DNA from 4 places in the Streptomyces sp. NBC_01506 genome. Region 3 is predicted to be linked to each of the others. Evidence: riboswitches for the same ligand, from Rfam matches in the RefSeq annotation. Region 3 holds a riboswitch; each other region holds the start of a gene.
What was found. A riboswitch is a leader RNA that binds a small molecule or an ion and turns the genes downstream of it on or off. The one in region 3 is predicted to bind cyclic di-AMP.
Positions count from the first base shown of each region.

Region 1 (2,189 bases), 690 kb from region 3:
AACGGCGTCGCGATATACGGCGGTTACGGGAACACGGTACGGAACAATCTGATCGCCGACACGGCCAACTACCCGGGAATCATGCTGGCGACCGATCACGACCCGCTGCCGTTCTCGGGCGAGACCGTGCTCACCGGTAACGCGCTCCACCGCACGGGCGGCGCATTCTGGAACGAGGACCAGGAGTTCGGCGCGATCACGATCTTCCCGGCGAGCCGGGACATCACCGGGGTGAAGATCAGGGACACCGAGATCTCCGACTCCACGTATGACGGCATTCAGTTCAAGAACGGCGGCGGCAACGTACCGGACGTCGAGATCAGCGACGTGTCGATCGACAAGTCCAACAACGGCTCCGGCATCCTCGCGATGGGCGGCGCCCGCGGCAACGCGACGCTGACGAACGTCACCATCACCAACTCGGCCGAGGGAGACGTCCTGGTCGAGCCGGGATCGAGCTTTGTGATCACGGGCGGCCCCGGCACTTCGCGGGTGGCCGACTGACACACCGTCGACCGGGCGAGAGCCCGCTGGACCGCCTTCCGTACGGCTCTGTGAGGGGAGCCGTACGGAAGGCGCTTTTCGCACATCCACTAACTGGGGGAGAATTCTCTTTTGTCCGCTTTGTGGGGCAGGGTGTTATGTGTATTCAGCGACTAACTTGTCCGTTTCTGGGCGGTGTTGTCGTCGGGCGGTTGCGTCGATCCCCAGTGATGTGTGTCACAAGCGCGGCGACTCGCCTCTCCTGCCCCGCCGCCCACTTCCCGTGTGGGAAAGGAAAGTTGAGGCTTGTACCGCCGGGCGGGAATTCGAATTGCCCGCCCGCCGGATCGGCGAATGGCAGGGCGTGGTGAATTCAGGACTTGTTTCGCCCGGACGTTCTCGCTTACGTTCTCGTTATTCCGGGCGGAACGCCGAATCCTGCCGCTGTCCGGAAACCGCACTCACCCACTCACGTACGGCAGGAGCGGGGGACCCAGGTAAGTCGCCGATCCGGCATTGCCGGACCGGCTTGGGGTGAAGTCGCGCCCACAGCGCGGCCGGGCATCTCCCGCCCGAACCCGACAGCTCACCTCGTAGGCGACGGAGAGGATTTCGTCATGCCCGCAGAGGGTAAGCACCGCCGTTCCCGCACCAGCCCGCTCGCCCGCCGCCTCATCGCGGTCGGCACGGGCGGTGCCGCACTCGCCCTGCCCCTGGTGACCGCCACCACGGCGGGCGCCGCGCCCGCCCCGCAGCACGCGGTCACGGCCCCGACGGCCGTCGACGCCGTCAAGACGGTGACCCACACCGTCGTGAAGGGCGAATCACTGGCCAAGATCGCGGACGCCCGTTCCGTGAGCGGCGGCTGGGAAGCGCTGTACAAGAACAACCGCAGCGCCGTCGGCGACGACCCGTCGCTGATCCGCCCCGGGCTGAAGCTGAAGCTCGCGGGGGCGCCCAAGGCCGCCCCGACCGCGTCGACCGAGAACGCGTCGGCCGCCAAGTCCACCGAAGCCGTGCAGACGGCCGCCAAGTCGTACACGAACGACCTGGACGGCTGGATCCGCGAGGCGCTGGACGTCATGGCGCAGAACGGCATCCCCGGTTCGTACGACGGCATCCACCGCAACATCATGCGCGAGTCCGCGGGCAACCCGCAGGCCATCAACAACTGGGACTCCAACGCCGCGGCCGGCATCCCGTCGAAGGGCCTGCTCCAGGTCATCGACCCGACCTTCGAGGCGTACCACGTGCCCGGCACGTCGACCGACAGCTACGACCCGGTCGCCAACATCGTGGCGGCCTGCAACTACGCGGCCGACCGCTACGGCTCGATCGACAACGTGAACGGCCCGTACTGATCGGAACCGGCGCCTGTCCCCAAGGCCGGGCGGGCTGTCGCTGACGCGACAGCCCGCCCGGCCTTTCGGGCTGAGACGGACCACGAAGCGGGCCGTGTTCTCAAACATGGACGGATTTGCGGTGCTTTGCCCCCAAGCGCCCGACCGGCTTGCGTATCCCTCTACTCCTGGAGCAGCCGCGCCGCCAGGTCGGCCACCCGCTCCCGCCACACCACCAGCGCCGCGTCCGCGTCGAAGTCGCGCGGGCCGCTCTGGGTGAGCACCAGCCGGGGCCCGTGCCCCGTCCCGGTGCGCAGCTCCCAGCGGACCTCGCCGTCGGGATGCCAGGCGTACGCGAGGAGTTCC
Region 1 covers NZ_CP109422.1:1,893,247-1,895,435, reverse strand. Annotated here, with positions in the region: gene OG329_RS07985 (right-handed parallel beta-helix repeat-containing protein) at 1-504, shown strand, start outside; cyclic di-AMP (ydaO/yuaA leader) riboswitch at 936-1,096, shown strand; gene OG329_RS07980 (transglycosylase SLT domain-containing protein) at 1,101-1,844, shown strand; gene OG329_RS07975 (SRPBCC family protein) at 2,006-2,189, opposite strand, start outside.
Region 1: it holds a riboswitch for cyclic di-AMP, as region 3 does, so the genes downstream of both, OG329_RS07980 (transglycosylase SLT domain-containing protein) here and OG329_RS04875 (peptidoglycan DD-metalloendopeptidase family protein) in region 3, are expected to answer to the same signal.

Region 2 (2,189 bases), 7.0 Mb from region 3:
ATCTCGCCATCCACGCCGAGGAGTTGCTGCGGCTGCGGGCCCTGATGGCGCGGATGCTCGTACGGCACACCGGCCGTGACGCCGAGCGGATCGACGCCGACATCGACCGGGACACGATCTTCGACGCGGCGGGCGCCATGGAGTACGGCCTGGTGGACCAGGTCGCGCAGGACCGCAGGGCGTCCCTCGGCTTCAACACCCCCCGGTGAACCGCCGATGCCGCCACCGGAACTTCCGCCGCTGCCCGCGCTGACCCGCGCCGAGGGCGACTTCGTCGACAGCTATCTCCAGGTCGTCGACCTGGTGGGCCGGATCAACCCGTCGCGCGCCGACGACACCTACGGCGCGCTGCGCGCCGCGCAGGCCCTGGTGTCCCGAGCGGCCGAACTGCGCGCCGCGCTGACGCTGATGCACGCCAGGGGCGAGACGCGGTTGCACACGCCGACCCTGGACCGCGCGCTGCGGGTTCTCGACGGGGAACGCAGGGCCGGGCGGGTCACCATGCCGCCCGGACCGCCGACTTGATGCGGGCGTCGGTCAACGGACCCGCGACACGACACCGAATCGGTGGCGCGGTGTCCCGTACGGACGCGTCCGTACGGGATTTGCCCGCTCGTTCGGCGTATCGACGCGCCCGCCGCGACAGGGGCGGCGACTTGCGACGGGCGGATCGGCCGTCCGGCCGCAACGCGTCGCTACGTCGCAGGTACAGCGCGTGAGCGGTCATATGGGCCGGTCACCGAATCGACCGTAGCAACCCAAATGGGCCATAAGTGACGAGAGTCACATATGGTCGTTTCGGCTCGGAATTGCGCTGAGGCCGCGTCAAGATCCGTGGGACGACAAGCCCCCGCCACCTCGGCGGGGCGGTCCGGGTGGACGCCGAGTCCTGCCGCCGCTCCGGATGCCTGGTCGACACGAGTGGATCGGCAGGAGTGGAGGACCCGAGCAGTTCGGGGCGGTCCGGCCATGGACCGTTCCTCGGGGTGAAGCCGCACACGCGGCCGGGCATCTTCGCCAGTCCGAACCCGACAGGTCATCCTTCACAGGCGGCTGACGAAGGGTTGCGCATGTCCTCGCAGACGCATGTCCCGTCGCTGCTCTCCCGGGCCGGTACCGCATCGGTCCTCCTCGCCGCCGTCGGCGGCACGATGCTGGCGCCCGGCGCCGTGTCGGAGGCCCACGCCCATCCGGCCGCCTCCAAGGCCCTGAATGTGGCCGCTTCCAAGAAGGGCGCGCCGTACAAGTACGGGGCGACAGGTCCGCATCGGTTCGACTGCTCGGGTCTGACGCTGTTCTCGTACAAGAAGGCGGGCAAGTCGCTGCCGCGTACGGCGCAGCAGCAGTACAACAAGTCGCGCCACATCTCGGCTTCCAGCCGCAAGAAGGGCGATCTGGTCTTCTTCCACTCCGGCAACCGCGTCTACCACGTCGGGATCTACGCCGGCGCCGGCAAGATCTGGCATTCGCCGAAGACGGGTCAGGTGGTACGGCTCCAGCGCATCTGGGCCAAGAGCGTCTGGTACGGCCGGGTCCGCTGACGCCCGTACGCCCTTACGCGCGTACTCCCGTACGGCGGTGCTCGGTACGCGGTGCGGCGTGCGGGTCAGCCCTGGGCCGGGGGCGTCCAGGGCAGGGTGATCCAGACCGTCTTACCGCCGTCGGCGGTGGGGGTCACGGCCACCGCTCCGCCGTACTCGGCGGCCAGCGCGCGGATGATGACCATCCCGCGGCCGTTGTCCTGCTGGACCGCGGCCGGGAGCCGCTGCGGCCACCGCGGATGGCTGTCGGTCACGCCGACGCGCAACTGTTCGTCGCGCTCCAGAGTGACGTCGACCGTGAAGGTCGGTGATCTGCCGAAAGTGTGCTGCACGGCGTTGGTCGCCAGCTCCGAGATGATCAGGCGAACCGTTTCGGCGGTGTCGGCGTCGCCCGGCAGTCCCCACTCCCCGAGGACACGCGCGACATATCTGCGAGCTGCCGGTACCGAGGCCGGATCGCTCGGCAGCGTGACGGATGCTTCTTGATGGTCTGCCATGGCGACGCTGTCCCTTTCCCACCGGGACGCAGACCGACCTATGGCAGATGCCCGCGAGTACGTCCCCGGATTGCGCTTCGCGCCACACTGCCATCAACGGCGCCCGGCGCATGGGCGATCCGCCGGGATATGACCCCGGTTGTCGCTCTAA
Region 2 covers NZ_CP109422.1:8,167,857-8,170,045, reverse strand. Annotated here, with positions in the region: gene OG329_RS36720 (ATP-dependent Clp protease proteolytic subunit) at 1-209, shown strand, start outside; gene OG329_RS36715 (hypothetical protein) at 217-525, shown strand; cyclic di-AMP (ydaO/yuaA leader) riboswitch at 896-1,067, shown strand; gene OG329_RS36710 (C40 family peptidase) at 1,071-1,541, shown strand; gene OG329_RS36705 (ATP-binding protein) at 1,607-2,038, opposite strand.
Region 2: it holds a riboswitch for cyclic di-AMP, as region 3 does, so the genes downstream of both, OG329_RS36710 (C40 family peptidase) here and OG329_RS04875 (peptidoglycan DD-metalloendopeptidase family protein) in region 3, are expected to answer to the same signal.

Region 3 (2,189 bases):
CAAGCCGGAATAAGACAATGGCCGTCGGCCGGCACTCGGGGTGCCGGCCAACGGCCATTCCTGGAGAGGTCGAACGGCTGAAGGCCGAACGGCTCAGACGGAAACGCCGTGCTCGCGCAGATACGCCAGCGGGTCGATGTCGGAGCCGTAACTCGGGCCGGTGCGGATCTCGAAGTGCAGGTGCGGACCGGTGGAGTTGCCGGTGGAACCGGAGAGACCGATCTGGTCGCCGCCGCCGACACTCTGGCCCGCCGAGACGGTGAGCGAGGAAAGGTGGGCGTACTGCGAGTACTTGCCGTCGTCGTGCTTGATGACGACCTCGTTGCCGTACGACCCGGACCAGCCGGCCGAGACGACGGTGCCGGGACCGACCGCCTTTACGGTGGTGCCCGACGCCGCCGAGAAGTCCACGCCCGTGTGGTAGCCGCTGGACCAGCTTCCGCCGGCCTGGTGGTACGGGGTCGAGGTGGAGGAGTCGACGGGGGCGGTGTAGCCGGAGCCGCTGCTCTGCGCCGCGGGCTCGTTCGCCGCGGTGGTGTCCGCCTTCGGGGCGGGCTCGGCCGGGGCGGGCTTCGCGGGGGCCGGCTTCTTCGGGGTGGCCTCGGCCTTGCCCTCGGAGGACGCCTTGCTCTGCGCGTTGATGGTGAGCTTCAGGCCCGGGTGGATCAGCGACGGGTCGTCACCGACGGCCTCGCGGTTGTCCTCGTACAGCTTCTCCCAGCCGCCGCTGACCTTCTGCGTCTCGGCGATCTTGGCGAGGTAGTCGCCCGCGGTGACCGAGTACGTCTTCACGGTCTTGGCGGTGGCGGCCTGCTGGGCCGTCTGCGTGGCGGAGGCGGCGGAAGCGGTGTGCGCGGCGGACACGACGCGCTCCGGCGCCACGGACGGCGCCGCGGTCTGCTCGGCGGCGTGCGCGCCGGTGGCACCGATGAGCGGAAGCGCGAGGGCGGCGCCACCCGCTCCGGCGGCGACGATTCCGCGCGCGATCGAGTTGGTCCTCGGACGACGGTGCTTACCCATTGCGGGCATGGCGAATTCCTCTCCGGCGCCTACGAGGTGAGCTGTCGGGTTCGGGCTGGAGATGCCCGGTCGCGCCGTGGCGCGACTTCACCCCAAGCCGGTCCGGTGTGCCGGATCGGCGACTTACCTGGGTCCCCCGCTCCTGCCACACGTGGATGATTGCTGGTGGATGCGGATTCCGAGCGGCGGCAGGATTCGGCGATCCGCTCGGATTGCGGTGACCGTAAGCCGGGTGGGCCGACCCGTACAAGCCGTCGTATTCCCCCGGTGATCCGCTCCTGGATATCGTTCTCCAAGAGCGGTCACCCTGTGTGGATTACGGATCTTCGAATTCCGGGCGCCGCCCCAATTCCCCTTCCGGGCGCCGCCACACACCGTCACGGATATGATCTGGCTCACCAGTCGATGACGATCTGCCCCCATCTCCCCTGTGAACGGGGCACGTTATAAGGAATCACTCAATACGGACAGAAGCCCTATCCGTGAACTGATTTCAGCGGGAATGGATGTCGTAAAGTCGGAGCGCGACAGCGTCGGCGACGAGCGCCGACCGCAGACGCGGAGGAGTTCACGTGACGCACGAGGTGCCGCAGCCGGTCCCGTCGACCGAGCCCGAACTGGCCGGTGTACGCAACTTCCGCGACGTGGGCGGTCTGCCGACCGCCGATGGGCGGCGCGTCCGGTACGGCCGGCTCTTCCGCAGCGGGCACCTCGCGCACGCCACGGCCGAGGACAGGGCGTTCCTTACGTCGCTGGGTCTGCACACGATCTTCGACTTCCGCAACGCGGCCGACCAGAAGCTCGACGGCCTGGACGTGGAGCTGGCCGGCGTACGCAATGTGAACATTCCGCTCACCGACCCGGCCGACGGGACGGAGTTCTGGAAGATGGTCCGCGACGGCGATCTCGACCAGCTCCGGTCGATCCTCGCCGACGGCAAGGGCGTGGCCCGGATGTCCGCTTCGTACCGTTCGATCATTCTGGACCGCACCGCCGAGCACCGGCGTGTGCTGCACGCCCTGGCCGAGGAAAGCCTGCCCGCGCTGATGCACTGCGCGGCGGGCAAGGACAGGGCCGGGCTCTCCATCGCGGTGTCGCTGCTCGCCGTGGGCGTGGAGCGGGAGGCGATCGAGGCGGACTATCTGAAGTCGAACGATCCGCACCGCAGG
Region 3 covers NZ_CP109422.1:1,202,086-1,204,274, forward strand. Annotated here, with positions in the region: gene OG329_RS04875 (peptidoglycan DD-metalloendopeptidase family protein) at 94-1,029, opposite strand; cyclic di-AMP (ydaO/yuaA leader) riboswitch at 1,034-1,198, opposite strand; gene OG329_RS04880 (tyrosine-protein phosphatase) at 1,605-2,189, shown strand, end outside.

Region 4 (2,189 bases), 3.8 Mb from region 3:
GGCCGTCGAGACCGTGGCCGTCGTCATCGGTGCCTTCCGCGAGGCCGCCGAGCAGGAGAGTTCACTCGAAGGGGTCGCGCAGCGGCTGGAGCGGGCGCTGGCGCGCGAAGGCACACGGCGCAACGGGATCGATCTGTTCGAGGGCTTCACCACCGCCGTACTGGCGGAGATCCCGCATGTCGAGGGCATGGTGCGGGTGGTCAACCGCGGGCACCCGGAGCCGCTGATGCTCGCCGCCGACGGCGGGCTGACGGTGCTGGCCCCGTCCGACCCGACGCTGCCGCTGGGGATGGGCGAGCTGGGGGCGTGGCCGGACCGGGCGGACGAGGTGCCGTACAGCTCCGGATCGACGCTGCTGCTCTACACGGACGGGCTCACCGAGGCGCGCAACGCGGCGGGTGTCTTCTACAACCCGCGCGAACGGCTGGCGGGACGGATCTTCCCCGGCCCCGACGAGCTGCTGGAGGCGATCGTCGGGGACGTACGGCGGCACACCGGTGGCCGCAGGACGGACGACATGGCGCTGCTGGCCGTCAGCCGGCCCACCGCGAGGCAGCCGGAACGGCGCAGGACGATGCGGGTCGTGCCGTGACGTCATCTCGCCCGGCACGCTGCGTAGTTGAGGCGCACCCCTCCGCATAACATTTGACGCACCGTCAGTTCGAGTGTGTGATCGCACACGGCCCGAGAGTCGATCAACTCGCCCGATTACACCCGCTTGTGCCCCGGTTGGTCCCGGCCGTCATCGCTAACGATCACCCGGAACAGCTTGGAATAAGCCCCGGTCGTCTATTAACGTTCGATAACGCAGCGCGGTTGTCCCAGCCGTCGAAAGAGACGGCACCGTGCGCACGCGCCGAATTCCGCAAGGAAACCGGGGAACCACCAATTGGGGTGAATCGGGCGTCTCTTGCTGCCTCGTGCGGCCAAGGAACGCTCGTAGGAGACCTTCCTGCTCCGAACCCGTCAGCTAACCCGGTAGGCGAGAAGGAAGGAAAGGAGAGCGCCCCAGTGGCGTCCAACAGTCCTGCCCCCGAGACCTCCGCCCCGGCCCGTTTCGGCCCCGGAAGCCGGTTCGCCGGCTCCGATCTCACCGACGGCGAGGCGAACAGGGACTGGGAGGAGTGGAATCCCACCGCGGACTCCATCCGTCCCGTACGCGGCAAGCACCGTGTCGCCAAACAGCGCAACGCTCTCGCCCGCAGCTCCACGGTCCTCGGAGTGGGTGTCATCGCCGCGGTCGGCGCGGGAGGCATCGCCTCCGCCCAGGACAAGCCCGCGGTCTCGATATCACTTCCCGACGCGATCTCGGACAATCTTCCCGACGCCAAGTCCCTTCCCGGCGTCGGGTCTTTCATGTCCGACGGCGACAAGATGAGCGAAGAGGCGGCGCCCGCCCCGCTCACCACGGCGGGCCTCACCGCCGCGGACGCCCAGCAGGGCACCACCGACTCCGGCGAGGCGCTGCGCGCCCGCATCCTCCAGCAGGCCGAGCAGCAGCAGGCCGAGGCCGACGCCGCCCAGAAGGCGAGCGCCGAGGCGGCAGCCGCCGAGAAGGCCGCGGCCGACGCCAAGAAGCAGCAGACCGAGGCCGAGGAGAAGGCCGCCGAGGAGAAGCGCAAGGCCAAGGAGGCGGCGGAGGCCAAGGCCGAGAAGGAGCGCCTGGAGAAGCTGGCCGCCAGCTTCTCGCTCCCCACCTCCTCGTACACGCTCACCTCGACCTACGGCCAGGCCGGCTCCATGTGGTCCTCCGGCCAGCACACCGGCCTGGACTTCGCGGCCCCCACGGGCACGCCCACCAAGGCCGTCCACAGCGGGACCGTCAAGTCGGCCGGCTGGTCGGGGTCGTACGGCTACCGCGTGGTGCTGGAGCTCGAGGACGGTACGGAGATCTGGTACGCCCACCTGTCCTCGATGACGGTCAGCACCGGCCAGAAGGTCACCACCGGCGAGACCGTCGGACGCGTGGGAGCCACCGGCAACGTCACCGGTCCGCATCTGCACCTTGAGGTGCACACCGCGGGCGGCAGCGGGATCGACCCGCTGAGCTGGCTGCGCGGCAAGGGCCTCACGCCCTAGGTTTTGTACGGGTTGTAGCCGCCGTAGTCGATGTACGGCGGCGGCGTCCACACCCGCCCCGTCGCCCGCGCCGCATACGCCAGCGCGGGCGACGCCATCTCCCGGCGCTG
Region 4 covers NZ_CP109422.1:5,046,599-5,048,787, forward strand. Annotated here, with positions in the region: gene OG329_RS22165 (PP2C family protein-serine/threonine phosphatase) at 1-592, shown strand, start outside; cyclic di-AMP (ydaO/yuaA leader) riboswitch at 845-1,000, shown strand; gene OG329_RS22170 (M23 family metallopeptidase) at 1,012-2,079, shown strand; gene OG329_RS22175 (PrsW family intramembrane metalloprotease) at 2,076-2,189, opposite strand, start outside.
Region 4: it holds a riboswitch for cyclic di-AMP, as region 3 does, so the genes downstream of both, OG329_RS22170 (M23 family metallopeptidase) here and OG329_RS04875 (peptidoglycan DD-metalloendopeptidase family protein) in region 3, are expected to answer to the same signal.